Regions from separate parts of the Kitasatospora sp. NPDC032757 genome, predicted to be linked through region 2. Evidence: riboswitches for the same ligand, from Rfam matches in the RefSeq annotation. Region 2 holds a riboswitch; the other holds the start of a gene.
The links. Region 2 has a riboswitch for glycine ahead of gcvT (glycine cleavage system aminomethyltransferase GcvT). Riboswitches for the same ligand answer to the same signal wherever they lie in the genome.
Positions count from the first base shown of each region.

Region 1: another riboswitch for glycine. It lies ahead of gcvP (aminomethyl-transferring glycine dehydrogenase); the one in region 2 lies ahead of gcvT (glycine cleavage system aminomethyltransferase GcvT).

Region 1 is NZ_JBVINN010000033.1:80,485-95,279, forward strand. It holds gene ACZ5WK_RS29230 (MFS transporter) at 1-432, shown strand, start outside; gene ACZ5WK_RS29235 (HAD domain-containing protein) at 533-1,066, shown strand; gene ACZ5WK_RS29240 (CPBP family intramembrane glutamic endopeptidase) at 1,044-1,832, opposite strand; gene ACZ5WK_RS29245 (glutamate-cysteine ligase family protein) at 1,926-3,431, opposite strand; gene ACZ5WK_RS29250 (hypothetical protein) at 3,799-4,371, shown strand; gene ACZ5WK_RS29255 (DUF5999 family protein) at 4,776-4,967, shown strand; gene gcvP (aminomethyl-transferring glycine dehydrogenase) at 5,089-7,989, opposite strand; glycine riboswitch at 8,230-8,333, opposite strand; partial or broken gene ACZ5WK_RS29265 (PRC-barrel domain-containing protein) at 8,557-8,931, shown strand; gene ACZ5WK_RS29270 (YsnF/AvaK domain-containing protein) at 8,953-9,966, shown strand; gene ACZ5WK_RS29275 (MFS transporter) at 10,158-11,648, shown strand; gene ACZ5WK_RS29280 (DNA polymerase IV) at 11,791-13,194, opposite strand; gene ACZ5WK_RS29285 (SanA/YdcF family protein) at 13,297-14,028, opposite strand; gene ACZ5WK_RS29290 (MerR family transcriptional regulator) at 14,299-14,795, opposite strand, start outside.
Region 2 is NZ_JBVINN010000004.1:421,968-436,762, forward strand. It holds gene ACZ5WK_RS09495 (L,D-transpeptidase) at 1-1,222, shown strand, start outside; gene ACZ5WK_RS09500 (L,D-transpeptidase) at 1,461-2,720, shown strand; gene ACZ5WK_RS09505 (ATP-binding protein) at 2,838-3,395, shown strand; gene ACZ5WK_RS09510 (MarR family transcriptional regulator) at 3,945-4,367, shown strand; gene ACZ5WK_RS09515 (TetR/AcrR family transcriptional regulator) at 4,526-5,254, opposite strand; gene ACZ5WK_RS09520 (MFS transporter) at 5,387-6,886, shown strand; gene ACZ5WK_RS09525 (helix-turn-helix domain-containing protein) at 6,989-8,314, opposite strand; gene ACZ5WK_RS09530 (L-serine ammonia-lyase) at 8,744-10,111, opposite strand; gene glyA (serine hydroxymethyltransferase) at 10,257-11,525, opposite strand; gene gcvH (glycine cleavage system protein GcvH) at 11,646-12,023, opposite strand; gene gcvT (glycine cleavage system aminomethyltransferase GcvT) at 12,100-13,221, opposite strand; glycine riboswitch at 13,454-13,560, opposite strand; gene ACZ5WK_RS09550 (enhanced serine sensitivity protein SseB) at 13,710-14,513, shown strand; gene ACZ5WK_RS09555 (enhanced serine sensitivity protein SseB C-terminal domain-containing protein) at 14,693-14,795, shown strand, end outside.

The DNA of each region.
Region 1 (14,795 bases), on a different contig from region 2:
GTCCGCTGGCAGCCGCGCCGGATCCTGCTGATCGGCAACTGGGGCGTCTTCCTCTTCGGCCTGCCCGCCCTGGCGCTCGCCCTGGCCGTGCCGCTGCCGGCCCTGGTGGCGGCGATGTTCCTGTCCGGCGCCGGGGTCACCGTCTTCGGCGTCAACTGGATGATCGCGCTCCAGCAGGAGATCCCGGCCGAGGCGTTCTCCCGGGTCTCGGCGTACGACCAGCTCGGCTCGCTCTCGCTGGCCCCGGTCGGCACCGCCCTGGCCGGCCCCGCAGCGGACGCGCTCGGCCTCTCCGGCGCACTCTGGGCGTGTGCGGCGCTCTGCCTGCTGCTGAGCGCCGTCGTCCTGCTGGAACCCCAGGTCCGCCGTCTCTCCCGGCGTACCGCCGACCAACCGTCCGCACCGCTCGCGGAGCCCGCCACCACCCGCTGACGCGCCCGGTGCGCCCCGCGTGCGCCCTCCGGTGGGCAACCACCGGCGGGCGCCGCTCGTCCGACCAGGTGACGACGGAGTCAGACCTGGGGGGCGCCCGATGCCGAAGCCACTGCTGTTCCTGGACGTCGACGGCGTGCTCAACCCGGTCTGCCCCGAAGCGGACGCCGACTTCGACGCCCACACCCTGCTCGGCTACACCGTGCTGCTCTCCGCCCGGCACGGCACCTGGCTGCGCGAGCTGGCCGGTACGTACGAGCTCGTCTGGGCCACCACCTGGGAGGAGCAGGCCAACGCCCACATCGCCCCGGCGATCGGCCTGCCCGAGCTGCCGGTGGTCCGCTTCACCGGCTACGTCCCGCAGCCCGGCGACCCGAAGGTGCCGCTGATGGAGCTGTTCTCCGCCCACAAGTGGGCCCCGCTGCTGCGGTACGCCGCCGGCCGGCCCTTCGCCTGGGTCGACGACGTCATCCCCGGCCGCCTGGTCCGCAACTCGCTCTGGCGGCGCGACCGCCTCCTGCTCCCGATCGACCCGGGCCGGGGCCTGGAGCGCCCGCACGTCGACCGGCTGCTCGCCCGCCCGCCGCGCGCCCTCGCCGTCCCGCCGTTGGTCAGCCGGTGGGCAGCCAGCTGACGTGCCCGGCCAGCAGCGCGTACCCGACGAAGGCCACCGTGTCGATCAGCGCATGCGCCACCACCAGCGGCATCACCCGGCCCCACCGCCGGTACAGCAGGCAGAACACCGCGCCCATCACCATGTTGCCGACCAGTCCGCCGACTCCCTGGTACAGGTGGTACGAGCCCCGCAGCACCGAGCTGGCCACCAGCGCCGCCGGCCACGACCAGCCCAGCTGCCCGAGCCGGCGCAGCAGGTAGCCGAGGACGACGACCTCCTCCAGGATCGCGTTCTGCCAGGCGGAGGCGACCAGCACCGGGATCCGCCACCAGACGTCCGGCAGCCCGGACGGCGCCACCGTCAGGTTGTACCCGGCCGCCTGCGAGAGCAGGTAGAGCGCCAGCCCGGAGCCGCCGATCGCGGCGGCCACGACGGCTCCGCGGCCGAGGTCGCGCAGCTTCTGCCCGAGGTCGAAGCCGATCACCCGTAGCGAGGTGCCCTCGCGCACCAGCAGGTAGCCGACCAGGACGACCGGCATCAGCCCGCGCCCGATGTAGTAGAGCTGCCAGGCGAGGTCCAGCCAGGGCCGGCCGGGCGCGCGCGAGGAGTTCAGGGTGGCGACCTGCTGGCCGAGGCTGAGCGTCTCGGTGAGCGATCCCGTGAAGCTGATCAGCGCGCCGATGCCACTGGCCCCGAGGGAGAGGCCGAGAACGGTCAGCAGCTCGACGCCGAGCAGCCGGCGCGTGGGCTTCGCGGTCTCCGGTTCGGTCGAGGCGGTGGTCACGGCGTGCTCCAGCGGTCCGGCATCGCTCCGGCCGTCGGCCGACCGCCGGAGCGGTCATCCTTCCACAGGGGCGGTGAAGGGGCGGTCGGACCCTCAGCCCACCGGCCAGGTGTGCACCGGCTCGCCGCCGCGCATGTACTCGACGTACCGCCGGGTCATCGCCGCCAGCGCGGCCGGCCGGTCCATCCCGAACTGCTCGCGCAGCCGGTGGAAGGTGGCGCTCTGCCAGGAGGCGCCGTTGACCCGGCGCAGGCAGCGCTGCTCGATGATGCCGAGGTAACGGTCCCGGTCGGCGGGCTCCACGCCCCACTCGTCCAGCCCCTGGTGGGCCATCGGCAGCAGTTCGTTCATGATCAGGTCGACGGCGGGCACGGTGGTGAGCCCGCCGCCGCGACCGGCCCGGCTCTTCTGCGGCCACTGGAAGACGGCGTCGATGCCGTACCGGGCGGCCTGCCGGAAGTTCTCGTCGGCCCGCTCGAACGGCAGCCTGTTCCAGATCGGCCGCGGCTGCTCGGCCAGCACCCGTACCAGGCCGTAGTAGAACGCCGCGTTGGCCAGCGTGTCGGCGACGGTCGGCCCGGCCGGCAGCGCGCGGTTCTCCACCCGCAGGTGCGGCACTCCGCCGCTGACGTCGTACACCGGCCGGTTCCAGCGGTAGATGGTGCCGTTGTGCAGCCGCATCTCGGCGAGCCGCGGCACGCCCCCGGAGGCGAGCGTCTTGACCGGGTCCTCATCGTCACAGATCGGCAGCAGCGCCGGGAAGTACCGCAGGTTCTCCTCGAAGAGGTCGTACGCCGAGTCCACCCACCGCTCGCCGAACCACGTGATCGGGCGCACGCCCTGGGCCTTGAGCTCCGCCGAACGGGTGTCGCAGGCCTGCTGGAAGAGCACCGGCCTGGTCTCCCGCCAGAGCTCGCGCCCGAACAGGAACGGCGAGTTGGCGCCGAGTGCGAGCTGCGGGCCGCAGATCGCCTGGGCGGCGTTCCAGACCGAGGAGAACCGCTCGGGGGTGACCTGCAGATGCAGCTGCAACGAGGTCGCGGCGGCCTCGGCGACCATGGTGATCGACTCCAGCTGGAGGCGTTCGACGCCCTCGATGTCCAGCGTGATGTCCTCGCCGCGGGCGGCCAGGATCTGGTCGCTGAGCAGGCTGTACCGCTGGTTGTGAGACATCGCGTCCAGCCCGGTGTGGTCGTGCTCCAGGGTCGGCAGGATTCCCACCATGACGATCCGCGCACCGGCCTCGGCGGCCCTGCGGTCGGCGTAGCGCAGCCCGGTGTCGATCTCCTCGCGCAGCTCCTCGAACACGTGGCCGCAGAGCCGGTGCGGGGTGATGTTGACCTCGATGTTGAACTGCCCCAGCTCGGTCTGGAAGTCACTGGAGCCGATCGCGCTGAGCACCTGGGCGTTGCGCATCACCGGCAGGCCCTGCTCGTCGGCGAGGTTGAGCTCGATCTCCAGGCCCATCACCGCCCGGGGCCGGTCGAAGCGGTCCTCGCGCAGCATCCGCCCGAGCGCGTCGAGGCAGGACTGGAGCTTGCGGCGGTACAGCTGCCGGTCCGACAGGTCCGCGCGCGTCGCCACGACCTTCTCGCCCATGATCCCCTCCTCCTGAGCCGCCCGGCCGAGCGACCGTGCATGCATCATGCCCACCTCGAAGATCGATACCCGATTGCTTCGAACGGCTTGCAATGCAAGGAAACTGACGGTCTTTCAGCACATCCGCCGACTTGCCCGGCGCCACCGCCTGTGATAAACAGGTCACCCTGCGCACCTGTTCGATAGAATTCGCACTGCGCCCAGGCCGGCCCGCTGCCGCTCCGAAACCCTCGTCGACGGCGGCGGCCGTACCCGCACCGCGATCATGCACAACCGGACATGGCCAGGTCCCGTCACCGACGACACACCGCGCCATGCCGGTATGCCGCACTCGCACGCCGATCTCGCACGGAGAGGCGACCCCGCCATGACTCTGCAGACCCCCCAGCCCCCGCCCAGTGCCCTGCGCGCCGTCCTCGCCGCGCTCGACTCGGAGGACGCGCTGCGCCAGCCCGCCGCCGCAGCGCTGCGTCATCCGACCGGACCGCTGCTCCCCGCGCACCCGCTCGCGGTCCACGTCCTGGACGGGCCGCGCCCCGAGCTCACCGCCGCCCGGCGGACGGGCTGGCGCTTCCTGATCAAGGACGGCACCGAGGTGGCCGCCGCGGCCGAGGTGGTGCAGGGCGTCGAGGGCCACACCTTCTCCCACTTCACCGCCGGGCCCTACCTGGACTCCACCGTCCGGGCGCTGCGCCAGGCCTGGCAGCTCACCCAGACGTCACGGGCCCGCCGGCAGCCCCGGCTGCTGACCTTCCCGGGCCAGTACGCGACGGCGCTCTGGCTGCACAGTCCGGACGCCGACCCGGGGGCGGACCTTCTGATCCCGCTGGCACCGGCCCCGCTCGGGGTCACCGCGCACCGCGCCTACCCGGCCGCCGACCTGCTGCCGGTGCTGGCCCGGGCGCCGCTGGGCCGGCCGCTGCTGCTCGGCTCCTCCTGAACCCTCCCCCGCCGGCCGGCTCCCTCGCCGGCCGCTCCCTCACCGATCGCCCCGCCGGCGCGCTCCGCGCCGGCCCCGCTCTGCCCGCCTCACCCGGACGGGCCATCGGGCATGGCCCTGAAGGGCCAGCCGCCTGATGGCCCGTCCGGGGGCTTTTCCGGGCCGCAGCCACCTGAACGGGTGATCTCTGCCCTCGGGTTGTGGCGCATGTCACCAAACTGCTGCGCGATCGTCCCGGGATGCCGACACTGGGAACCAGCGTGGAAGGACCACCTGTCCTACCCACTTGAGCGCCGGTCTACACCGTCCGGCGCCGGACAGGATCCGACTACCGCGGCGGCTCCCGACGGGCATCCGACGGCGCCGCACCACGGGGAGGATCGCAGAGCGAAGCGAGGGTACGTATGTGCCAGCACCGTCCTGAATGCCCGACGGCCGAGTCCGAGGACCGCGAGGCGGCCGTACCGGTGGCCTGCCACCCGGAGCAGGGTTGGAGCCTGCTCTGCAACGGCGTCCTGCTCTTCGAGGACACCGGCGAACTGCTGCCCGACGGCCGGGTGATCGCCCCGCGCCGCCCCGTCGCCCACGCGGCCTGACCCGCAGGCGGGGGCAGCCGCCGACAGACGTCGAGGAACGGGCAGGGCCCCGGTGATGGAGCACCTCCCGGCCGAAGGCTGGGGGACTTCCGCACCGGGGCCCTGCCGTAGCTCGGCTCGCTCAGTTGCCGTACTCGTCCAGCGGCGGGCAGGAGCAGACCAGGTTGCGGTCGCCGTACGCGCCGTCGATGCGGCTGACCGGGGGCCAGTACTTGTCCGCCGGGTTCACACCCGCCGGGAAGACCGCCTCCTGCCGCGAGTAGCCGTGCGCCCAGTCGCCGGCCAGCGTGGCGGCGGTGTGCGGGGCGTTGCGCAGCGGGTTGTCCTCGGCCGCCCACTCGCCCGAGCCGACCTTGTCGATCTCGGCGCGGATCTCGATCATCGCGTCGCAGAACCGGTCGATCTCGTGCAGGTCCTCGGACTCGGTCGGCTCGATCATCAGGGTGCCGGCCACCGGGAAGGACATCGTCGGCGCGTGGAACCCGTAGTCGATCAGGCGCTTGGCGATGTCGTCCACCGTCACGCCCGTCTCCTTGGTGAGCGGGCGCAGGTCGATGATGCACTCGTGCGCGACCAGGCCGCCGGGGCCGGTGTAGAGCACCGGGAAGTGCGGGGCCAGGCGCTTGGCGATGTAGTTGGCGTTCAGGACCGCCACCTGGGTGGCGCGCTTGAGGCCCTCGCCGCCCATCAGCCGGACGTACGCCCAGGAGATCGGCAGGATGGCCGCCGAGCCCCACGGCGCGGCCGAGATCGGGCCGACGCCGGTGGCCGGGCCGGCCTCCGCCTGGAGCGGGTGGTTCGGCAGGTACGGCGCGAGGTGCGCGCGGACCGCGACCGGGCCGACGCCGGGGCCACCGCCGCCGTGCGGGATGCAGAAGGTCTTGTGCAGGTTCAGGTGCGAGACGTCCGCGCCGAACTTGCCCGGCTTGGCCAGGCCGACCAGGGCGTTCAGGTTGGCGCCGTCCACGTACACCTGGCCGCCGGCCTCGTGCACGGCCGCGCAGATGTCGGTGATCTCGGTCTCGTACACGCCGTGGGTGGACGGGTAGGTGACCATCAGCACGGCGAGCTGGTCGCGGTGCTGCTCGATCTTGGCCTTCAGGTCGTCCACGTCGACGTCGCCGTCGACCAGGGTCTTCACCACGACCACACGCATTCCGGCCATCACGGCGGAGGCCGCGTTGGTGCCGTGCGCGGAGGACGGGATCAGGCAGACGTCACGCTGGGTGTCGCCGTTGGCGTGGTGGTACGCGCGGACGGCCAGCAGGCCGGCCAGCTCGCCCTGGGAGCCGGCGTTCGGCTGGATCGAGACGGCGTCGTACCCGGTCACCTCGACCAGCTGCTGCTCCAGCTGGCGGATCAGGGTCAGGAAGCCCTGCGCCTGCTCGATCGGCGCGAACGGGTGCAGCTGGCCGAACTCGGGCCAGGTCACCGGCTCCATCTCGGTGGTCGCGTTGAGCTTCATGGTGCAGGAGCCCAGCGGGATCATGCCGCGGTCCAGCGCGTAGTCGCGGTCCGACAGGCGGCGCAGGTAGCGCAGCATGGCGGTCTCGGAGCGGTGGCTGTGGAAGACCGGGTGGGTCAGGTACTCGTCCTCGCGCAGCAGCGCGGCCGGCAGCGCGTCGGCGCTCTCGGCGGCCTCCACGCCCTCGACGCCGAACGCGGCCCAGACGCCCGCCAGGTGCTCGCGGGTGGTGGTCTCGTCGGTGGAGACCGAGATCCGGTCCTCGCCGTCCTGGTGGACGTTGATGCCGTGGGCGCGCGCGGCCTCGGCGATCGCGGCGGCGCGGCCGGGGACGACGGCGGTAACGGTGTCGAAGAACTCGCCGTGGAGCAGCTCGACGCCGCCGGCCCGCAGGCCCTCGGCGAGGGCGGCGGCGTAGCGGTGGGTGCGGCGGGCGATGTCGGCCAGGCCGTCCGGGCCGTGGTAGACGGCGTACATCGAGGCCATCACGGCGAGCAGCACCTGGGCGGTGCAGATGTTGCTGGTGGCCTTCTCGCGGCGGATGTGCTGCTCGCGGGTCTGCAGCGCCAGGCGGTAGGCGCGGGTGCCGTCGGCGTCGACGGAGACGCCGACCAGACGGCCGGGCAGCGAGCGGGCGTACTCGGCACGCACCGAGAGGTAGCCGGCGTGCGGGCCGCCGAAGCCCATCGGCACACCGAAGCGCTGCGAGGTGCCGCAGGCGATGTCGGCGCCGAGCGAGCCCGGGGACTTCAGCAGGGTGAGCGCCAGCAGGTCGGCGGCGACGGCGACGACCGCGCCGAGGCCGTGGGCCTGCTCGATGACGGGGGCGAGGTCGCGGACCACACCGGTGGCGCCCGGGTACTGCAGCAGCAGACCGAAGACGCCGCGCTCGGCGATCTCGGCGGGGATGCCCGCGGAGAGGTCGGCGACGACGACCTCCACACCGGTCGGCTCGGCACGGGTCTCGATCACCGCGATGGTCTGCGGCAGGGTCTCTGCGTCGACCAGGAAGACACCGCCCTTGACCTTGGTGACGCGGCGGGCCAGCGCCATCGCCTCGGCGGCCGCGGTGCCCTCGTCCAGCAGCGAGGAGCCGGAGGTGGCCAGGCCGGTCAGGTCGGAGACCAGGGTCTGGAAGTTGAGCAGCGCCTCCAGGCGGCCCTGCGAGATCTCCGGCTGGTACGGCGTGTACGCGGTGTACCAGGCCGGGTTCTCCAGGACGTTGCGCAGGATCACCGGCGGGGTGAAGGTGCCGTAGTAGCCCAGGCCGATCATCGGCTGGAGCACCTGGTTGCGTCCTGCCAGCTCGCGCAGCTCGGCGAGGACCTGCGCCTCGCTGCGGCCGGCGGGCAGGTCCAGGCCGGTGATGGAGCGGATCGCCTCGGGCACGGCGGTGGCGGCGAGCTCGTCCAGCGAGCCGTAGCCGACCTGGGCCAGCATCTTCTCCTGCGCGGCGGCGTCGGGGCCGATGTGGCGGTTCTCGAAGGGACTGGCCAGCTCAAGCTCGGTGAGGGTCGGGGCGCCGGTGGGGCGTCCCTCGTTCGGCTGGGCGTTCATGGTGGTCGAGGCCTCCTGGTCACGGACCGGCGGGGGTACGCACGCCGTACGGCTCCGCCGCTGCGGACAACAGCGGAAGGGCCTGGGCGGGCGGACCCAACAGGCCTCCCCCTCTGTCATCGGGACCTGAGAGCTTCGCCCGCGCGGCACGCCGTGGGCGCGCCGCCGGCTTGCACCGTCGGTGAGGGTGGTGGCCACCGGCTCCCTCGCCGGTAGTCCTGCCCTGCTTTCCAGAGTGACCTATCCCACACGGTACGGATGCCTGAGAGATTCCGGGGAGGAGTTGCTCCTTCGGCGCCCCGACCAGTGGTTTTCGCTGTCGGGGACTCTCCCGAGCGGGCTCGGCGGTCGCGCCCAGGGTACCAGCGGGAGGCCCTTCGATCACGGGTGCGTCGGGTCGATCCCGGGACGGCCCCGTGACCCGGACGGCGCAGCACCGGGCCCGTCCGGCCCCGCCCCGGTCGCGGGCGTCCGGTTCATGGCTTTTGGTGTGAAGTGGCGGATGGAACGGGCGGGCCGGCCATCGGCCTGCGGGAGTTCCGCAGGCGCAGCGCACTGGAGGAAAGAGTGCAGACCGATATCGACCCCCGGGACCTCATCGGCCACAAGGCGGTCGACCGCAACGGAGACAAGATCGGGACGGTCGACGAGGTGTACCTGGACGACGCCACCGGACAGCCCGAATGGGCGGCCGTCCGGACCGGCATCTTCGGCCGGGACGCCTTCGTCCCCCTGACCACGAGCGAGTTCTCCGGCGACGAGCTGCGGGTGCCGTACGACAAGTCACTGGTGAAGGAGTCGCCGGACTTCGGCGTCGGCCAGCACCTGTCGCCGGCCCAGGAGCTCCAGCTGTACCGCTACTACGGGCTGGACACCCCGGTGGACGGACGCCCGTCGGCGGGCGACGGCTCCGGCTCCGATCCGGCCGACCACGACTTCGGCTCCGTCCCGGCGGCGGCCCCGATGGCGGCCGCCGGCACCGCGGTGGCCGCGGCCACGCACACGGCGCCGGCGCCCGCGGACACCCCGGCGGCCCCGAACGCCGGACCGGCCGCGCCCGTCGCGAAGCCGCTCGCCTTCCACCCGGCCGACACCCCGGCCGCCTCCCCCCACACCACCCCGGCAGCCGACCTCGGCAAGCCGTCCGAACCCGCCACGGAGGCCAACGTGCGGACCCTCAGCACCTCCGCACCCGCCACCCCCGCGGCGCCGGTCACCCCCGAGTCGCGCCCCCAGGCCGCGCCGGCCACCACCGGCCCGGTCGCCCCTGCCGCCCCGGCCGCCTCCACGTCCACGTCCGGGCCGGCGTCGTCCACGTCCGCGCCGGCGTCGTCGACGTCCGCGGCGCCGGTCACCCCCGAGTCGCGCCCCCAGGCCGCGCCGGCCACCACCGGCCCGGTCGCCCCTGCCGCCCCTGCCGCCCCGGCCGCCTCCACGTCCGCGCCGGCCTCCTCCACGTCCGCCCCGGGCGCCTCCACCTCCGGGCCGGCCTCGTCCGCGCCCAGCGGCCCGGTGGAGATCACCTGCCGCGAGGAGCGCCTGGACATCATTACCGAGTGGCACGTCCTCGGCACCGCGAAGCTGCGCAAGTACGTGACCAGCGAGCCGGTCGAGCGCCGCATCCCGGTGGTCCGCGAGCGCGTGCGGGTGGAGCGGATGCCGGTCGGCGAGGCGGAGCGGGCCTCGCTGAGCGAGAAGGACATCGCCGAGGCGGTGGAGGAGGTCACGCTGCGCGAGGAGCGCCCGGTGGTCCGCAAGTACGTGGCCCCGATCGAGCGGGTACGCCTGGTGGTCGAGCGGTACACCACCGAGGAGGTGATCCGCGACGAGCTGCGCCGCGAGCACGTCGAGGTCCACGACAACACCACCTCGGCCTCGACCCCGACCCCGGCCCCCGCAACGCCGCCCGCCCACGCCCACACCCCCGCTCCGGCCGACGAGCCGTCCCGCCCGGCCCCCCTCAGGCCCCTCGCCTGACGGAGCAGTTCACCGAGGACCCCGGGCCCGCCACGGCCCGGGGTCCTTCGGGTTTTCCACCCCGCGACCCCGGCCTTCGGGGCCGCGGTCCTTCGACTTTGCCAAAGCTTCACCGATCGATATTTGACACACTGAAGTATCTCCCTGCATGGTTATTTCAGTTCATTCACTATGTACGGGAGGAAGCAACCGTGAGTGAGGCACCACAGCCCACCAGCGCGGCCGAGAAGCAGAGCAGCGCCCGGGTCCTGCCGGCCCTCATCCTGGCGATGCTGTCGTTCAGCGTGGTGCAGACCGCGGTCGTCCCGATCCTGCCCTCGCTGGCCAAGGAGCTCAGCGTCTCCGGCTCCAGCATCACCTGGCTGATGACGGCCAACCTGCTCTCCGCCGCCGTGCTGACCCCCCTGCTGGGCCGCTTCGGCGACCTGCGCGGCCGCAAGCCGATGCTGCTGATCTCGCTGACCGGCCTGGTGGCCGGCTCCGCGCTGGCGGTCAGCACCCACTCCTTCACCTGGCTGGTCGTCGCCCGTGTCCTGCAGGGCGCCGGCGGTGGCGTGCTGCCGCTGGCGATCAGCATCGTCCGCGACGAGCTGCCGAAGCACAAGGTGACCGGCGGCGTCGCCGCCATCAGCGCCTCGATGGGCGTCGGCTCCGGCCTCGGCCTGGTGGCGACCGGTCTCCTGCTGGAGCACTGGAGCTACAAGTCGATCTTCTGGATGGGTCTGGTATTCGGCCTGATCGCGGTCGCCCTGGTCGCCCTGCGCGTTCCCAGCGACCCTGTCACCGACAAGGACGGCGGCGCCGACCCGCTCGGTGCCATCACCCTGGCCGGCTGGCTCTCCGCCCTGCTGGTCGCGGTCAGCCAGGGCAACAACTGGGGCTGGACCTCGACCAAGACCCTCGGCCTGTTCGCCGTCGCCGCGGTGGTCGCCCTGATCTGGGGCGTCATCGAGGTCAAGGTGAAGCACCCGCTGGTGGACATGAAGATGATGTCCCGCCCGGCCGTCGCCTTCACCAACCTGGCCGGCCTGCTGATCGGCTTCGGCATGTACGGCTCGTTCATGGTGATCAGCAACTTCGCCCAGACCCCGGAGAAGTTCACGCACTACGGCTTCACCGCCACCGTGCTGCACGCCGGCGTCATGCTGCTGCCGTCCGCCATCGGCTCGATGGTCGCCGCCCCGCTGGGCGCCCTGCTCATCGCCCGCCGCGGCCCGCGCCTGCCGCTGGTCCTCGGTGGCGTGCTCGGCGCGATCGCGATGGCCTACCTGGCCGCGCGCCACAGCCACGAGGCCGACATCTACACCGCTTCGGCGATCTTCGGTCTGGGCATCGGCCTCGCCTTCTCGGCGATGCCCGCCTACATCAACGGCGCCGTCCCGGTCGAGCAGAGCGGCATCGCCAACGGCATGAACGCCGTGCTGCGTACCGTCGGTGGCGCGATCGGCACCGCCGTGATGGCCGCGATCCTGACCGGCGACACCATGAAGCTGCCGATCCCGGTCTCGCTGCCCACCCTGGACGCCTACAAGCACGCGTTCTGGACCGCCGCGGTGGTCTGCGCGATCGCCAGCGCCGTCCCGTTCCTGATCCGCTCCGTCAAGCCGGCCGCCACCGTCGCCGCCGGCAACGAGGTCGCGGACCTGAACTCCAGCCCCGCACTGGCCAAGACCGACGCCTGACGAGGCGTCCACCCCCCGCGCCCAGGGACAGGGCGCGGGGGACCGGTCCCCGAACGGTCGACGAGGGCATCGCGACCATCCGAGGCCGGCACTTCACACGGCCCCACCCGGTTCCCCTGCCGGGTGGGGCCGTTTCGTGCGCTCAGCCCTCCCCCGGGCTTTCGCCCCCGTCTGCGCCCCCGCCCTCGCGGCCCCGCAACGGCAGCGGACGCGTGGGCTCCAGCGCCGGGTCGTCCACCGCGAACGTCCGCACCCGGCCCGGCCCGCTCCACGGCGTCTCGAACCGCACCGTCACCCGTCCGACCCCGCTGCCCTGCACCCACCCGGGCCCGAACTCGCCGTGCCGCACGTCCTGCCCCGGCATCCAGTGCCGCACCGCGGGCCCGGCCGGCTCCGGCTCGTCCTCCTCCTCGCCGTCCACCACCTCGTGCTCGGCGGCCTCCTCCCGGACGGCCTGCGCGAACAGGTCCTCCTGGGTGTAGTCGGCAAGCTGCGAGACCCCGACGCCGAGCAGCCGCACCCCGCCGGTGATGTCCACCTGCGAGGCCAGCCGCCGGGCCGTCTCGGTGATCACCGCCTCGTCGTCCGTCGGGCCGCGCAGCGTCTCCGAACGGGTCAGCGTGGAGAAGTCGAACCGCCGCACCTTCAACACCACCGTCCGCCCCGACCGGCCGGCCGCGCGGAGCCGCCGCACGCACCGCGCGGCCAGTACGTCGACCTCGCGCAGCACGCGGTCCCGGTCCGCGAGGTCCACCTCGAAGGTGTCCTCCACCGACACCGACTTGGCGTCCTGGTCGGCGACGACCGGCCGGTCGTCCACCCCTGTCGACATCTGGTGGACGCCGGCGCCGTGCGCCTTCCCCAGCAGCTGCACCAGCTCCGCCTCCCCCGCCTCGGCGAGGTCGGCCACCGTGTTCAGCCCGGCCCGCCGCAGCACCTGTTCGGTGGCCGGACCGATGCCGGGCAGCGCGCGCACCGGCATCGGCCCGAGCACCGCGCGCTCCTGGCCGGGCTCGATCAGCACCAGCCCGTCCGGCTTGGCCTGCTCGGAGGCGATCTTGGCCATCAGCTTGGACCCGGCCGCCCCGACCGAGGCGGTCAGCCCGGTCCGCCGGTGGATGTCGGCCCGCAGGTCCTCCGCGAGGGCCAGCACCAGCCGCTCCCCCGTCCCGTGGTCGGCCGCCGCCAGCGCCGGACCGTACGGACCGGCCTCCAGGTCGACGAACGCCTCGTCCAGGCTGAGCGGCTGGACCAGCGGCGACAGCTCCCGCAGCAGGCCCATCACCAGCTCGCTCACCTGCCGGTAGGCCTCGAAGCGCCCGGACAGGAACGCCGCGTTCGGGCAGAGCCGGCGTGCCTGCGCCATCGGCATCGCCGAGTGCACGCCGAACTTCCGCGCCTCGTACGAGGCCGTGGAGACCACCCCGCGCCCGCCCAGACCGCCGACGATCACCGGCTTTCCGCGCAGGCTCGGCTTGGCCGCCTGCTCCACCGCGGCGAAGAAGGCGTCCATGTCGAGGTGGATGATGCTCGGCAGTGACCGCACCTGCCGATCATGCCGCACGGGTACGACAGTCCGGCCGAACCCGGCCGCCTCCCCGCCCCCGGCGAGGTCCCGCCCCGGCGAAGTCCCTCCCCCCGGCAGGGCCTAACGCTGCTGCGCCGCCCCCGCGTCGGCCAGCGCCCGCGGGATGCCCTCCTCCCTGGGCCCGAGGAACAGCGGGTCCGGCCGCAGCCAGGCGTTCAGCGCGGCCTTGCCAGCCCCCGGGATCTCCCGCAGCCCGCCGTACAGCCAGGTGGCGTCGTGCACCTCCGGCACCCCGACCGCGTACGCGTCGATGCCGGCCGCCTCACAGAGCGCCAGCGCCCGCCGGACATGGAAGTCCTGGCTGACCAGCACCGCCCGGTCCACCCCGAAGATCCGGTGCGCCCGGGTGCAGGAGTCCCAGGTGTCGAAGCCCGCGTAGTCGCCCACCACCCGTACCTGCGGCACCCCGTGCTCGATCAGGTACTGCCGCATGGCGTCGGTCTCGTCGTAGCTGTCCCGCCCGTTGTCGCCGGTGACCAGGACCGCCTGGACCTTCTGCTCCCGGTACAGGTCGACCGCCGCGTCCAGCCGGTGCGCCAGGTACGGCGACGGCTTGCCCTCGGACAGGCCCGCGCCGAACACCACCGCCACCGGTGCCTTCGGCGCGCTCGCCACCGTACCGACCCGGTCGTCCGCCGAGATCCACAGCCAGGCACTCGGCGCCAGCGCCAGCGCGCAGACCGCGGTGACGAGTTGGAAGATCCGGCGCTGCGTGCGCCGCCGTCCCAGCCGGACGCAGAGCCGCCGTGCCCGCCGCCGCAGCAGGCCGGGTATTCCGGAGCCGAACCGCACGTGCTCCCCCTTGAGTCGCTCACCAGGCTTGATCGGTTCACCAGGCACGACGAGGCCGCGGGGGGGGGGGGGGGGGGGGGAGAGGGGGGGGGGGGGTGGGTAGCCACCCCACCCCCACCACTAAGCCCTTCTCGCCGGCGGCCTACAAAACCCCCGACCAACCTCCTCCCCTCCCCCCCCCCCCCCCCCCCCCCCCCCCCCCCCCCCACCCCCCCCTCCCCCCCCCCCCCCCCCCCCCCCCCCCCCCCCTCGGCCTCGTCAGTACGCCTGTCAGACCGCGCGGTTGCGGCGCTGCGCCAGCTCGTCGCCCGGGTCGTGCCCGACCACCGTCTCACCGGTGTCGGTCCGCTCGGCGTGCAGCCGCCCGAGAGCCAGCTCCAGTTCCTTCCAGACCGCGCCGACGGCGATGCCGAAGACGCCCTGACCGCCCTTCAGCAGGTCGACCACCTGCTGCGGCGTGGTGCACTCGTACACCGTGGCGCCGTCGCACATCAGCGTCAGCCCGGCCAGGCCGGCGACCTCGGGCGACTGCAGATGGGCCACCGCCACCCGGATGTTCTGGAGCGAGACGCCGGCGTCCAGCAGCCGCTTCACGATCTTCAGCAGCAGGATGTCGCGGAAGCTGTACAGCCGGTGGCTGCTCGCCGGGTAGACCGAGCGGACACTGGGCTCCAGCAGCCCCGTCCGGGCCCAGTAGTCCAGCTGGCGGTAGGTGATCCCGGCCGCCGCACAGGCCGTCGGGCCGCGGTAGCCGATCAGCTCCGAGG
Region 2 (14,795 bases):
CAACCGTGGCCTGCGCCGCAGTGCGGTGGCACTGGCGATGGGAGGGGTGCTGCTGCTCACCGCGGCATGCAACGACGACAAGGGCGGTGGGACCGGCGGTGGTGACGCGGCCGCGACGGCGGGGGCCGGCGGCGCCCCGGCGCCGGGCCAATCCTCGGCGGCGCCGAAGCCCTCGGCCGCGGTGCTGACCGTCGACCCGAAGGACGGCGCCCAGGACGTCTCGCCGACCAACGGGCTGAACGTGTCGGTGGCCAACGGCCAGCTCACCACGGTCGAGGTGACCGACAAGGAGGGCAAGCCGGTCGCGGGGGCGATCACGCCGGACGGCACCGGCTGGAAGCCGAGCGCCGCGCTGGCCGTCGGCATGGTCTACAAGGTGAACGCGCAGGCCAAGGACGCCGAGGGCCTGGTGACCGCGTCGACGACCTCGTTCACCACGCTGACGCCCGAGAAGAAGATCTCCACCAACGACAACATCGCCGACAACGCCACCTACGGCGTCGGCATGATCGTCTCGGTGGAGTTCAACAAGGACGTCAAGAACAAGGAAGCGGTCGTCAAGGGGATCACCTTCGAGACCGGTGACGGCGCCGCCACCGAGGTGAAGGGCCACTGGTTCGGCAACCGCCGGCTGGACTTCCGCCCGGCCGAGTACTGGAAGCCCGGCACCAAGGTCACCATCAAGTACCGGCTGAAGAACGTCGAGGTCGCGCCGGGCATCTACGGTGACGTGGACAAGGACGAGCCGTTCACCATCGGCCGCTCGCAGGTCGCCACCGCGGACGCCAAGACCCACCAGATGACGGTGGTCCGGGACGGCCAGAGCTCGACCGTGCCGGTCACCCTCGGGGCGGACGCGACGCCGTCCTGGGGCGGCACCATGGTGATCATGTCCAAGGAGAAGGTCACCCGGATGAACTCGCAGACCGTCGGTCTCGGCGGCGAGTACGACATCCAGGACGTTCCGCACGCCATGCGGCTGACCACCTCCGGCACCTTCGTGCACGGCAACTACTGGGCCAGCCCCTTCGGCAAGACCAACGCGAGCCACGGCTGCATCTCGATGGCGGACGTGAAGGGCGGCAGCGACACCTCGGTGGCGGGCAAGTTCTTCAACGACTCGATCGTGGGCGACGTCGTCACCATCGTGAACACCAAGGAGAAGAACGTCTCGCCCGACAACGGGCTGGGCGGCTGGAACATCGCCTGGGCGAACTGGTAGCCGAACCGGCGGCCCTCGGGGCGCCCCGACCGGTACTCCCGGCGACGTGCTCTACCCAGGTAGCGGCCTTGTCAGTCCCGGTTCGATAACGACCGGCCCGATCCTCACTCGTTGGGGTCGGGCCGGTCGTCGTTCGTGGGGTAATTGCCCCTCGAATGGCGCAACCTTTCCGTTGGCTGCGGCGTGTATCAGTCGAATCCCGCCGGGATCAGGGACGGGATCGAGGGAGGGAGTCGACGTGAGGTCGATACGCAAGGTGGTGGCCGCCGGCGTTCTCGGCGGCGCGATGGTGCTGACCAGCGCCTGCGGCGGCGGTGGCGGCAGCGGGAGCGCGGCCAAGGCCGATCTGGGGGGCGGGGCGGCCGCGGGGGCCGCGTCGACCGCCTCGGCGTCCGCGACCGGGTCGGCGTCCGCGCCGGGGTCGGCTCCGGCGGCCGCGACGCCGAAGACGTCCGCGGCGGTGGTGGACATCCAGCCGAAGAGCGGCGCGGTGGACGTGGCTCCGAGCGGTGCGCTGAAGGTCGCGGTGGCGGGGGGCAAGCTCACCACGGTCAAGGTGAGCGACAAGACCGGCAAGGAGGTGGCCGGCACGATCGCCGCCGACGGGAGCAGCTGGACCCCGTCCGCCGGCCTCGTGGTCGGCACCGCCTACCAGGTGAGCGCGATGGCCGCGGACGCCAACGGCGTGGTCGCCTCGGCGGACAGCAGCTTCACCACGCTGACGCCCGAGCGCGAGGCGAAGGCGAGCGACAACATCGAGGACAACGCCACCTACGGCGTCGGCATGATCGTCTCGGTCGACTTCGACAAGGACGTGAAGAACAAGGACGACGTCGCCAAGGGCATCTCCATCGAGACCGACAACGGCACGGTGGTGAAGGGCCACTGGTTCGGCAACCGCCGGCTGGACTTCCGCCCCGAGGCCTACTGGAAGCCCGGCACCAAGGCCACCGTCCACTACCGCCTGAAGAGCGTGGAGATCGCCCCCGGGGTGTACGGCGGCGTGGACCGGGACGAGCCCTTCACGATCGGGCGATCGCAGGTCTCGACGGTTGACGCCAAGACCCACGAGATGACGGTGGTGAACGACGCCAAGACCTCCACCATCGACATCACGTCCGGCTCGCCGGAGCACCCGACCTGGAACGGCACCATGGTCGTGATGTCCAAGGAGGGCGTGGTGCGGATGCAGTCCAGCAGCATGCCCGGCATGACCGGCGCGCCGTACGACCTGCAGGTGCCGCACTCGATGAGGCTGACCACGTCCGGCACGTACGTGCACGGAAACTACTGGAGCAACGCCTTCGGCGAGGACAACGTCAGCCACGGCTGCGTCGGTCTCAAGGACGTCAAGGGCGGCGGCGACTCCACCTCGGCGGGCAAGTTCTACGACGACTCGCTGATCGGCGACATCGTGACCGTGAAGAATTCTTCACGCGGCCAGGTGGAGCCGGACAACGGCCTCAGCGGCTGGAACCTGGCCTGGAGCGCCTGGTAGGAGCCGGTTCGTGGCAACCCGGGCTTGACGGCGGGCCGGTCCGGGTTGCACGGGGCATATGCCGATCGGGTCGTGATCGTTTGCTCATTGTCCGTACGCGGCTGCTTGCGTTCCGCAATGATGGGTCGCATGGCGGGTTGGGGCGAAACAGATCAGTCATCACTTCCTGGGTCCAGCTTGGTTGCTGACACGTCGTGGATGTGCTTCCAGGACACGCTCGCGGCCCTGGAGCGGCTCAGCTCGGAGGACCTGGAGCGGATGTATTCCGGCAGGCTCGGCGATCAGTCGGAGCCGGGCGAGGTGCGGTTGCCGTCCCGGCCGGAGTCCGGCCCGGTGGCCCGCCGGCTGGTGCTCTCCGTCCTCGAATCCTGGGACCTGCACCAGCAGTTGGAGGTCGGCGAACTGCTGACTGGCGAGCTGGTCGCCAACGCGGTGCGGCACGCGGCCGGGCGCACCATCGGCCTCCAGGTGATGCGCAAGCCGGGCTGGCTGCGGGTCGAGGTGCGGGACTCCTCGCGGTCCCTGCCCTGCCTGATCCTGGCCGAGCCGCTGCCGGTCAACGAGCGCGGCCGCGGCCTCAGGATCGTCGACGACCTCTCCGACCGCTGGGGCGCGGACCTGCTGCCGCGCGGCAAGGGCGTCTGGTTCGAGCTGAAGGTCCGCGAGCGGCACTGAGGCTCCTGGCGGGGCGCGTGGGGCCCGGAAAACACGCAGGGCCCCCGATGGCGCCGTGGTCCGGCGGCTGGGGGCCCCTGCAAGTCATCGCGCCGGCCAAGGGGGTGCGTGCCGCGCGATGGGCGACGGCCGTGCCAGGTCGGGCCAGCCGTAGTCGGTGTGTCCGCGGCGGAGGCGAGGGAATCTCGCTGGCGTCCGCCCTCGGACTCCTCGACTATCGCACGGATCTCAGCATGTGGGCAAACCGAGAATCTTGGATTACAAGGTTTGTAACCTGGTTCACCTTTGGATTTTGCATAGGTTAACGCCATCGCCTGAGATTATTCATGATCGATGCAAAACCGGCCCGTGTGCGGGCGGCCTGGCGGCGCACCACTGCGGGGGCCGGTCGCGGGGGTGCCGGCGGTGCGGCGGGGGCGCCGGCGCGGCAGGCCCCGCGGAGGCCGCCGAGCACCGCCCGGGGCCGCGCCGGGACGAAATCTCGTTGACTTCGAGTGGGCTTCCGGTTTTACGGTGCCCCTGGTAAGTGATCGTCCACGGGGGAAGTTCATGACGAACCAGCAGGCCCACGAGGCCCTCATCGCGTTCGACCGGGCCCGGCGGGCCGACTTCGGCTTCAGCCGGCCGCAGCTCCGGCTGCTGCGCCATCTGTCGCAGCACGACCTCTCGCCCGACGGCCGCGGCCTGACCGTGGCCGAGCTCCGGGAGGCCATGCGCTCCCACCTCGGACCCGGGGACGACCTCGGGGCCGATGCCGCGGTGCTGCTGGAGCTCGGGTGGCTCACGGGGGACGGCGAGGGGCGGCTGTGGATCACCGAGTCGGGCGAGGCGGCCCGTGCCGACCTCGCGCGACATGCCCCGGTCGGCCGCGAGCAGATCCACCACGGCGTCGACGACGCCGGCCACGTCACCGCCCCGAAGGTGCCGCGGCAGATGATCCGGGACGCCGGCGGCCGGCCGGCCAGGACCTAGCCGTTCCCGGTGCCCGCCGCACGGGAGGTCGGCCGGTCCGACGTCCTGTGCGGGCGGCCGGGCCGAGGCCGGCGGCCGATGCCGTGGCTCGGTGATCAGGCGCCTGAGGTCCGGCCCCCGGTGCGACGGTCCTCCGGGCGAGATCCGTCCCGCCCGGGTCATGCGCTCCGGAGGCGCAGGGCCAGGCCGTCCAGGACGACGTCCAGGCCGTAGGTGAACTTGGCGTTGCGCAGGGCCACCGGGTCGACGTCCACGACCGCGTCGTACGCGTGGGCGAGGTGCTCGCTGCCGGCCACCGCCTCCCGGGCCGCGGGCATCAGACGGGCGATGAAGTCGGCTTCGGTCTCGCCGGAGCGGGCGACGGTCATCAGCCAGGCCGCCTCCGTCGTACTCATGCCGATCGCGTACGAGAGCACCGTCTCGATCGCGCGCGCCGGCTCGGGAAAGCCGGCGAGGGTGAACAGGGAGGCCAGCCGCTCGGAGTAGGTCATCAGGTTGGGGCCCAGGTAGGCGAGCCCGGCCTGGCCGAGGACCGAGGCCAGCCAGCGGTGGCGCAGTGTCGTCGCGCGGAAGGACTCGGCCGCCTCGGTGACGGCCGCCCGCCAGTCGGGGCTGTCGGCGGGCGGGATGGTGATCTCGCCGAAGACCTCGTCCACCGCGAGCTCCATCAGCTCGTCCTTGGTGGCCACGTGCCGGTAGAGCGAGGTCGCACCCGCGTTCAGGCGGGCGCCGAGCTTGCGCATGGAGAGCGCCTCGACGCCGTCGGCGTCCAGCATGGCGACGGCCTCGCGGACGATCGCGGTGCGGCTGAGTGCGGGCTGGTCGGGCTCGCGCTGCTGGCGGGCCCAGACGGACGGGATCGGGTTCTGGCTGGTCCTGGTGGCCATGGGATTTCCTCACTCTCCTGCGTACACCGTGCGCATCCAGCGTACATGCGCAAGGGGTTGCGCACACCGTTCCGCTCTGCGTACAGTGTGCGCATCGAAGGAACAGCGTGCGCAAGCCGAAAGGGAAGACCCATGGAAACCCGCAACCCACGTCGCTGGTGGATCCTCGTCGTGCTCTGCCTCAGCACGCTGGTCCTGGTGATCGACAGCATGGCGCTCACCGTCGCCGTCCCGTCCATGACGGAGGACATCGGCGCCAGCACCCAGGACATCCAGTGGATCCTGGACTCCTACGTCCTGGTGTTCGCCGGACTCCTGCTCACCTCGGGCAGCCTCGGAGACCGGTTCGGACGCCGCAAGGTGATGATCATCGGCCTGCTGCTCTTCGGAGCCGCCTCACTGGCCGCGACCTTCTGCACCAACCCCGGTGAGGTCATCGCCTCCCGGATCGCGATGGGCGTCGGCGGTGCGCTGATCATGCCCTCCACCCTGTCGATCCTGATCACCGTCTTCGAGGAGGACGAGCGCAGCAAGGCCATGGCCGCCTGGGGTTCGGTGTCGATGCTCGGCCTGGTCGGCAGCCCGGTGCTCGGCGGCTTCCTGATCGACCACTTCTCCTGGCACTCGATCTTCTTCATCAACGTCCCGGTCGTCGTCCTCGCCGTCCTGGCCGGCCTCACCCTCATGCCCGAGTCCAAGGGCCCGTGGCAGAAGCCGGACCCGCTGGGCGCGATCCTCTCCGCCGCCGGTATGACCGCCCTGATCTGGTGGATCATCGAGATCCCGCAGCACGGCGCCTTCGAGGGCAAGTCGCTGATCACCCTGACGGTCGCCGTCGTCGCCCTCGGCGGGTTCGTGATCTGGGAGAACGTCACCGAGTCGCCGATGGTCCCGCTGGTCCTCTTCAAGCACCGCAACTTCAGCGGCGGCTCGCTCTCGCTGACCCTCGTCCAGATCGGCAACGGCGGCCTGCTCCTCGTCCTCACCCAGTACCTGCAGTTCGTCCTCGGCTACTCGCCCGTCAAGGCCGGCCTCGCCTTCGTCCCGCTGGCCGTCGCCGCCCTCATCGGCAACGGCGCCGGCGCCGGCCTCGCCGCCAAGATCGGCAACCGGGTCCTGATCCTGGGCGGCATGCTGATCATGGCCTCCTCGTTCGCCATCCTCACCACCGTCACCGCCGACGGCGGCTTCACCCTCCCGGCCGTCGCCCTCGGCCTGCTCGGCCTCGGCGCCGGCCTGGCCATGCCGGCCGCCGTCGGCGCGCTGATGGGCACCATCCCGGCCGACAAGGCCGGTGTCGGCTCCGCGCTCAACGACACCATCCAGCAGGCCGGTACCGCGCTGGGCATCGCCATCCTCGGCTCGCTGCTCTCCAGCCGCTTCGCCCAGGAGATGCCGGCCGGTGCGCCGGAGCAGGCCAAGCGCTCCATCGGCGACGCGCTGGCCATCGCCAACGGCGACGCAGGCCTCGTCCACGCCGCCCGGGAGGCCTTCACCTCCTCGATGTCCACCACCTTCACCATCAGCGCGGTCAGCATGCTGTCCGCGGCCGTCCTGGCCACCCTGGTCATGCGGAACGGCCGGCCCGATGCCGCGCAGGCCGCCGCCAACGAGGCGGAGCTCGTCGCCTGACCTCCGCCCGGACCCGAAGGCCGGCACCCCCTCCCCGGGGTGCCGGCCTTCGTCGTGCCTCGGAGGGCCGGGCCCGCGGCAGCGCAGCCGCTGATCAGCCGGTCACTCGTCGACGTGGGTGGGGGCCCAGCCGGTGTGCTCGTCCTTGTAGAAGTACCCCGGCGCGCCCTTCAGGCCGACGGTGCGGAAGGGCTTGCCGTGGTCGTTGACGGGGAGGGTGCCGTGGCGGTCGCCGCTGCTCCAGGCCAGGACGAGGTTCCAGCTGACGTCCTGGGAGGTGGTGCGGGCGTCGATGTTCAGCACCTGCGGATCGGTGGCCGACACCGAGTAGGGGAAGGTGGAGGTCCTGCCCTTGACGGCGCCCTCCAGCGCCGGGACGGGCACCGGGCGCGGGGCCGCGGAGTCCAGGTCGACGGCGAAGGCCGACGGGGTGATCTCGCCGCCGCAGCCGGAACCCAGGGTGTAGGCGTTCCCCTTCGGGGCCGGCCGGGTGCTGACCACCTCCACGTAGAGGGCGCTGAGGACGACGGGCTTGGCGTTCTCGCCCTGCGCCGTCAGCTGCAGCCGCAGATGCCCGCCGGGGAGGGCCTGCTGGTCGGCGGCCCAGCTCTCCGTCCGCTGGTTCGAAGGGGGTGCGGCCACGGCGCGCGGGGCGCGGGGGGTCAGGAACCACTGGCCGCAGGCGTTGCCCCAGTTGTCCGTCAGGACGTTGACGTGGAAGGGCGGTGCGTCGTCCTCGGGCGTCGACGAGGCCGGCCCGGTGGCGGTGGCGGTGGCGGTGGCGGTGGTGGCCGTGGCCGGGGCGGTCGGGGCGGGTGCGGCCGGGGTGGGGGGCGCCGGCTCGGTGGCCGGGGGAGTGGCGGCGGAGGAGGAGGCGGTGGCGGCCGGAGGCCGGCGGCTCGCGAGCGGGGTGTCGGTGCGGCCCGCCAGATCGAGGACGGGGATCGCGGCCACGGCGACGACGGCCACGGCGGCGGCGCTCAGCAGGATCCGGGTGTCCGGCAGCCGACGGCGTTGCCGGTCGTCGGCAGGCTGAGGCTGAGACTCCGGTTCCGGTTCCGGCGCGGGCTCGGGCGCGGCTTCCGGGGCCGGGTGCGGTGCCGGCTCCGGCGCGGGGGCCGCCGCGCGGGCCGGTTCGGGAGCGGGCCCGGCCGTGGGGGCGGGCGGGCCGGACGGCTCCCGGCGGCGGGCCGCGTCCGCCAGGATCCAGCGGCGGTGCAGCTCGACCAGTTCGTCGGCGCCCGCCCCGCAGACCCGCGCGAGCCGCTCCACCGGCGCGTACTCGTTGGGGACGGCGGCGCCGTTGCAGTACCGGTGCAGCGTCGAGGTGCTGACGTGCAGCCGGGCCGCGAGCGTGCCGTAACTGCGGCCCGAGCGGTCCTTCAGCTCGCGCAGCATCGCCGCGAATTCCTCGGTCTCCACGCTCATGTTCGAATCCCCCTCGTCCCGGTACGGCGTTCCAGGCTTCCCCGAATCCGCAGCTCACGGTACCTGTCGGCGTTCCGGCGTCCCGAACCGCCCGGCAGGGCTGGCGGCCGGGACGGACCGGGAGCCAGTCTGCGGTTCGGCGGCGGCCCGTCCCTCGACGGCGCGGTGCCGCAAGCGCCCCTCAGCAGTGGTCCCGCAGTGGTCCCGCAGTGGTCCCGCAGTGATTCCCGCCCGTCACCCCCAGCGAAAGCGAGTCCCTCCGCATGCGTACGCCCAAGCGACGTCACATGAGCATCCCGTTCGCCGCCGCCGGTCTGCCGGCGGTCGCCGCCGGGCCGGCCGCCGCGTGAACGGCGTGGTGACCGGCAAACGGCAGAGCCCCCGGAACGGTCGCGTTCGTTCCGGGGGCTCGGGCCTACCGCGGCGGGATCAGCACTCGATGACGTTGACGGCGAGGCCGCCGCGGGACGTCTCCTTGTACTTGATCTTCATGTCCGCGCCGGTCTCCTTCATGGTCTTGATCGCCTTGTCGAGGGAGACGTGGTGGCGGCCGTCGCCGCGCAGCGCCATCCGGGCCGCGGTGACGGCCTTCACGGAGGCCATGCCGTTGCGCTCGATGCACGGGATCTGGACCAGGCCGCCGACCGGGTCGCAGGTGAGGCCCAGGTTGTGCTCGATGCCGATCTCGGCGGCGTTCTCGACCTGCTCGGGGGTGCCGCCGAGGACCTCGGCGAGGCCGCCGGCCGCCATCGAGCAGGCGGAGCCGACCTCGCCCTGGCAGCCGACCTCGGCGCCGGAGATGGAGGCGTTCTCCTTGAAGAGCATGCCGATCGCACCGGCGGCGAGGAGGAAGCGGACGATGCCCTCCTCGTCGGCGCCGGGGATGAAGTTCAGGTAGTAGTGCAGGACGGCGGGGATGATGCCGGCCGCGCCGTTGGTCGGCGCGGTGACGACGCGGCGGCCGGAGGCGTTCTCCTCGTTGACGGCCATCGCGTAGAGGGTGACCCACTCCATCGCGTTGGCCGGGCCGATGCCCTCGGCGCGCAGGGCGCGGGCGCCGGAGGCGGCGCGGCGGCGGACCTTGAGGCCGCCGGGGAGGATGCCCTCGCGGGACATGCCGGCCCGGACGCACTCCTGCATGACCCGCCAGATCTCCAGCAGGCCGGCCCGGATCTCCTCCTCCGTCCGCCAGGCCTTCTCGTTCTCCAGCATCAGGCCGGAGATGGAGAGGCCGGTCTCCCGGCTGAGCCGGAGCAGTTCGTCGCCGGTGCGGAAGGGGTACTTCAGCGCGGTGTCGTCGGGCTTGACCCGGTCGGCGCCGATCGCGTCCTCGTCGACGACGAAGCCGCCGCCGACCGAGTAGTACGTCTTCTCCAGCAGCGGGGAGCCGTCGGCGGCGAAGGCCCAGAGGGTCATGCCGTTGGCGTGGTACGGCAGCGAGCGGCGGCGGTGCAGGATCAGCTGGCTGTCGGGGTCGAAGGCGATGGCGTGGCTGCCGAGCAGGTTGAGCCGCTTCTCGGTGGTGATCCGCTCGACGTCCGCGTCGGCCTGGTCGACGTCGACGGTGCGCGGGGAGTTGTTCTCCAGGCCCAGCAGGACGGCCTTGGGGGTGCCGTGGCCGTGGCCGGTGGCGCCCAGCGAGCCGAACAGCTCGGCGCGCACGCTCGCCACGTCCGTCAGCAGGCCCTCGGACTTCAGGCGGCGGGCGAACATCCGGGCGGCGCGCATCGGGCCGACGGTGTGGGAGCTCGACGGGCCGATGCCGATGGAGAAGAGGTCGAAGACGCTGATGGCCACGGAGGACGTCCTTGTCTGGTCTCGTGGAAGGACAAGCAGGCGGGGTGCCGGCACGGAACGGGGCACCGCGCGCACTGTCCAGTGTGCGCGGTGCCCCGGAATCCCAGGTGGCCCGGCGGGGTGAGGCCGGTCACCTACGACTGAATTACAGGTTCGGGTACAGCGGGTACTTCTCGGCGAGGGCGGTGACCCGGGCCTTCAGCGCGGCGGCGACGGTCTCGTCGAAGGCGGGCTTGAGCGCCTCGGCGATGATGTCGGCGACCTCGCGGAAGTCCTCGGCCTGGAAGCCGCGGGTGGCGAGGGCCGGGGTGCCGATCCGCAGGCCGGAGGTGACCATCGGCGGGCGCGGGTCGTTCGGGATGGCGTTGCGGTTGACCGTGATGCCGACCTCGTGGAGGCGGTCCTCGGCCTGCTGGCCGTCGAGCTGGCTGTTGCGCAGGTCGACCAGGACGAGGTGGACGTCGGTGCCGCCGGAGAGCACGGAGGCACCGGCCTCGGCGACGTCGGCCTGGAGCAGACGCTCGGCGAGGATCCGGGCGCCGTCCAGGGTGCGCTGCTGGCGCTCCTTGAACTCCTCCGAGGCGGCGACCTTGAAGGCGACGGCCTTGCCGGCGATGACGTGCTCCAGCGGGCCGCCCTGCTGGCCGGGGAAGACCGCGGAGTTGATCTTCTTGGCCCACTCGGCCTTGGAGAGGATGACGCCGCCGCGCGGGCCGCCCAGGGTCTTGTGGGTGGTGGTGGTGACCACGTCCGCGTACGGCACCGGGTTGGGGTGCAGGCCCGCGGCGACCAGGCCGGCGAAGTGCGCCATGTCGACCATCAGCAGGGCGCCGACCTCGTCGGCGATGCGGCGGAACTCGGCGAAGTCGAGCTGGCGCGGGTAGGCGGACCAGCCGGCGATGATCAGCTTCGGCTGGTGCTCCTTGGCGAGGCGCTCGACCTCGGCCATGTCGACCTTGCCGGTCTTGTCGTCGACGTGGTACGCGGCCACGTTGTAGAGCTTGCCGGAGAAGTTGATCTTCATGCCGTGGGTCAGGTGACCGCCGTGGGCCAGGCTCAGGCCCAGGATGGTGTCACCCGGCTGGATCAGCGCGAACATCGCGGCGGCGTTGGCCTGCGCGCCGGAGTGCGGCTGGACGTTGGCGTGCTCGGCGCCGAACAGGGCCTTGATCCGGTCGATCGCGATCTGCTCGACCACGTCGACGTGCTCGCAGCCGCCGTAGTAACGGCGCCCGGGGTAGCCCTCGGCGTACTTGTTGGTCAGCACCGAGCCCTGGGCCTCCATGACCGCCACCGGGGCGAAGTTCTCGGAGGCGATCATTTCCAGGGTGGTCTGCTGGCGGTGCAGCTCGGCGTCGACCGCGGCGGCGATCTCGGGGTCGAGCGAGTGCAGGGACTGGTTGAGAACCGTCATGGTGTGGTCTTCCCGGAGAGGAGAGAAGGAGGTGCCGCGCGTGGCGCGCCCTCGGAAGGGTGGCGGCGGGCGACGGGAGGGCGGGGCGGCCGCCGCGCTGCGGCCGCCCCGACGGGTGGCTCAGGCCGGGTTGGTGAGGGCGTCGTACTCGGCGGCGCTCAGCAGCTCGTCGGTCGACTCGACGCGCACCTTGAACAGCCAGCCACCCTCGAAGGGGGCGCTGTTGACCAGCGAGTTGTCGTCCAGGACGTCCTGGTTGACCTCGGTGATCTCACCGGTCACCGGCGAGTACAGGTCGCTGACCGACTTGGTGGACTCGAGCTCGCCACAGGTCTCACCGGCGGTCACGGTCTCGCCGACCTCGGGCAGCTGCACGTAGACGATGTCACCGAGGGCGTCGGCCGCGTGGGCGGTGATGCCGACCGTGGAGACACCGTCCTCGGCGGCGGTCAGCCACTCGTGCTCCTTGGTGTACTGCAGGTGCTGGGGGTTGCTCATGGCGTCATTCTCCAGGATGGGAAGCGGGTACGACGAAGCGGCCCGGCGGCCGGGCATGCCTCGGGAGGGCGAACGGTCAGCGGGCGCGCTTGTAGAAGGGCAGCGCCACGACCTGGACCGGCTCGTGCTTGCCGCGCACGTCCACGGCGACGGTGGTGCCGGGGGTGGCGTGCGCCGCGTCCACGTAGGCGATCGCGATCGGCTTGCCCAGGGTGGGGGAGGGCGCGCCGGAGGTGATCCGGCCGATCGGGGCGCCGTCGGCGGAGACCACGGTGTACTCGGCGCGCGGCACCCGCTTGCCCTCGGAGACCAGGCCGACGAGCACCCGCGGCGGGTTGGCCTCGGCCTCGGCGGCGGCCTTCTCCAGCGCCTTGCGGCCGACGAACGCGCCCTCGTTGGTGGTCTTGTCGAAACGGACCACCCGGCCGAGGCCGGCGTCGAACGGGGTCAGGTCGGTGGAGAGCTCGTGCCCGTACAGCGGCATGCCGGCCTCCAGGCGCAGCGTGTCGCGGCAGGACAGGCCGCAGGGGACGAGCCCGCGGCCGGAGCCGGCCTCGGTCAGCGCCTGCCAGATCTGCTCGGCGTCGCCCGGGTTGCAGAAGATCTCGAAGCCGTCCTCGCCGGTGTAGCCGGTGCGGGCGAGCAGCACGTCGCGGCCGGCCACCTGGGCCGGGAGGATCGCGTAGTACTTCAGGCCGGGCAGGTCGGCGTCGGTGGTGGCGGTGAGGATCGCGGTGGCCTCCGGGCCCTGGACGGCGATCAGCGCGTAGGTGTCGCGGTCGTCGGTGACGACGGCGTCGTAGCCCTTGGCGCGGGCGATCAGCTCGTCGAGGACCAGCTGGGCGTTGGAGGCGTTGGCGACGACCAGGAAGGCGTCCTCGCGCAGGCGGTAGACGATCAGGTCGTCCAGGATGCCGCCGTCCTCGGCGCAGATCATGGTGTAGCGGGCGCGCAGGACGCCCAGCGCGGAGACGAAGCCGACCAGCGCGTGGTCCAGCATCTCGCCGGCCTGCGGGCCGGTGATGGTGATCTCGCCCATGTGGGAGAGGTCGAAGAGACCGGCCTTGGTGCGGACGGCGAGGTGCTCCTCGCGCTCGCTGCCGTATCGCAGCGGCATGTCCCAGCCGGCGAAGTCGGTCATGGTCGCGCCGAGGGCGCGGTGCAGCGCGTCGAGCGCGGTGAGGCGGAGGGACGACATGGCCTGGAACTCCTCGGTCTGGGCACTCAGGGGTGCGCACGCCGGACCGGTCCCGCTCGGTGAGGGACCTGGCCTGCGCGCGGGCATGCGGCGGCTGGGTCTCCCCATCTGTCGTCGTACCTGAGAGCTTCACCGCACGCGGGCCCGCAGCTCTTACAGCTAACAGGACAGCATGGCGGCTTGCACCGTGGGTGGGCGCGCGACCGGGCCGTGCGCCGCTTTCCAGATGTGCCTAATCCGTGCGGTAGGGGTGCCTGAGAGATTCCGGGGAGGACTTGCTCCTTCGGCGCCGGCTCGGCCGCCTGTCGGCGGCACTCCGGACTCTCCCGCGCGGGTTCGAGCGGCCGGTATGGAGTTAGGGGGCGGCCCGTGCGAGAACGCGGAGCCGCGCACATCATGGCACGTCCGGCGCCCGTGCGGGAGAGGGGCCCCGGACGGCCCGCTAGGCTGCACGCGTCGACGAGCCAGTGAGGCGGTACAAGGGGCGCATGGGGTACCCGGTGGAGCAGCAGCAGGGGTGGGGCGGCGCGGAGTCGGCGCCGCCCGGCGGTGGATGGCCGGCCAACGAGCTGGAGCAGGTGCTCACCGCCGCGCTCGGCGATCCGGGCGCGACCCCGCGGGTGTTCGAGGTGCTGGCCCGCAGCCGCGTGTGGATCCCGCTGCCGGTCGGCGCCGATCCGCAGGGGCAGGCGCTGGACCTGCCCACCGTCGAGCTGGCCGGCGACCCGTACGTGCCGGTCTTCTCCTCGCAGGAGGTGTTCCTCCAGCAGGCGCCGGGGATGGCGTTCGCCGTCGCGCCGGTCTGGGAGTTCGCCCGCGGGCTGCCGCTGGGCGTGGGCATCGCGGTGAACCCGGAGGCCCCGGTCGGCATCCCGGTGCCGCCGCAGGGCGTGGCCGAGCTGCGGCGCGGGCCGCGCGAGGACCGCTGGGAGGCCGTGGGGGGTCCGGACGCGCCGTCCGGCGGCCGGGTGGCGCTGCGCGAGCCGGTGCCGGGCGAGGACCCGGAGGCCTTCCTGGCCGCCTGCCGGAACGAACTGTCGGCGCTGCCCGGGGTGGTGACCGCGCGGCGGGCGCTGGCCAGTGTCGAGGGCGAGCCCACCGTGATGTTCGTCGGCGTCCAGCTGGACCAGCTGGCCCCGGCCGAACCGGCCGCCGTGAACGAGGCGCTCGGCCGGGCGCTGGGAACCGCGCCGCTGCCCGGCGGCGTCCACCTCGTGCTGCTCGACCTCGCGGAGGACCCCGTGGTCGAGTGGTTGCTCAACCGGGTCCAGCCGTTCTACACACGGATGTGACCCGCCGCGAAAGCGACGTGCCCCTCCCCGCCCGCCGTCGGGCAGCCCGCCATCGGGCCGGAGGGGCCCACGGCAGGCACGTCGGCGTGGCGGTGGTCGGTGGCGCCCCATAGGGTGCGTGCAGACACCCGTCGGGCCGGCGGCAGGTGAGAGAAGAAGAGGCGCAGCGAGGTGGGCGCATGAGTGCGGGAGCGGTAGCGGGCGGTGCACCGGGGCCCTGGGGCCAGGCACCCGCCGGGCGCCCCGGCGCGGATCCGAGAGCGCTGGAGCACGCGCTGCGCG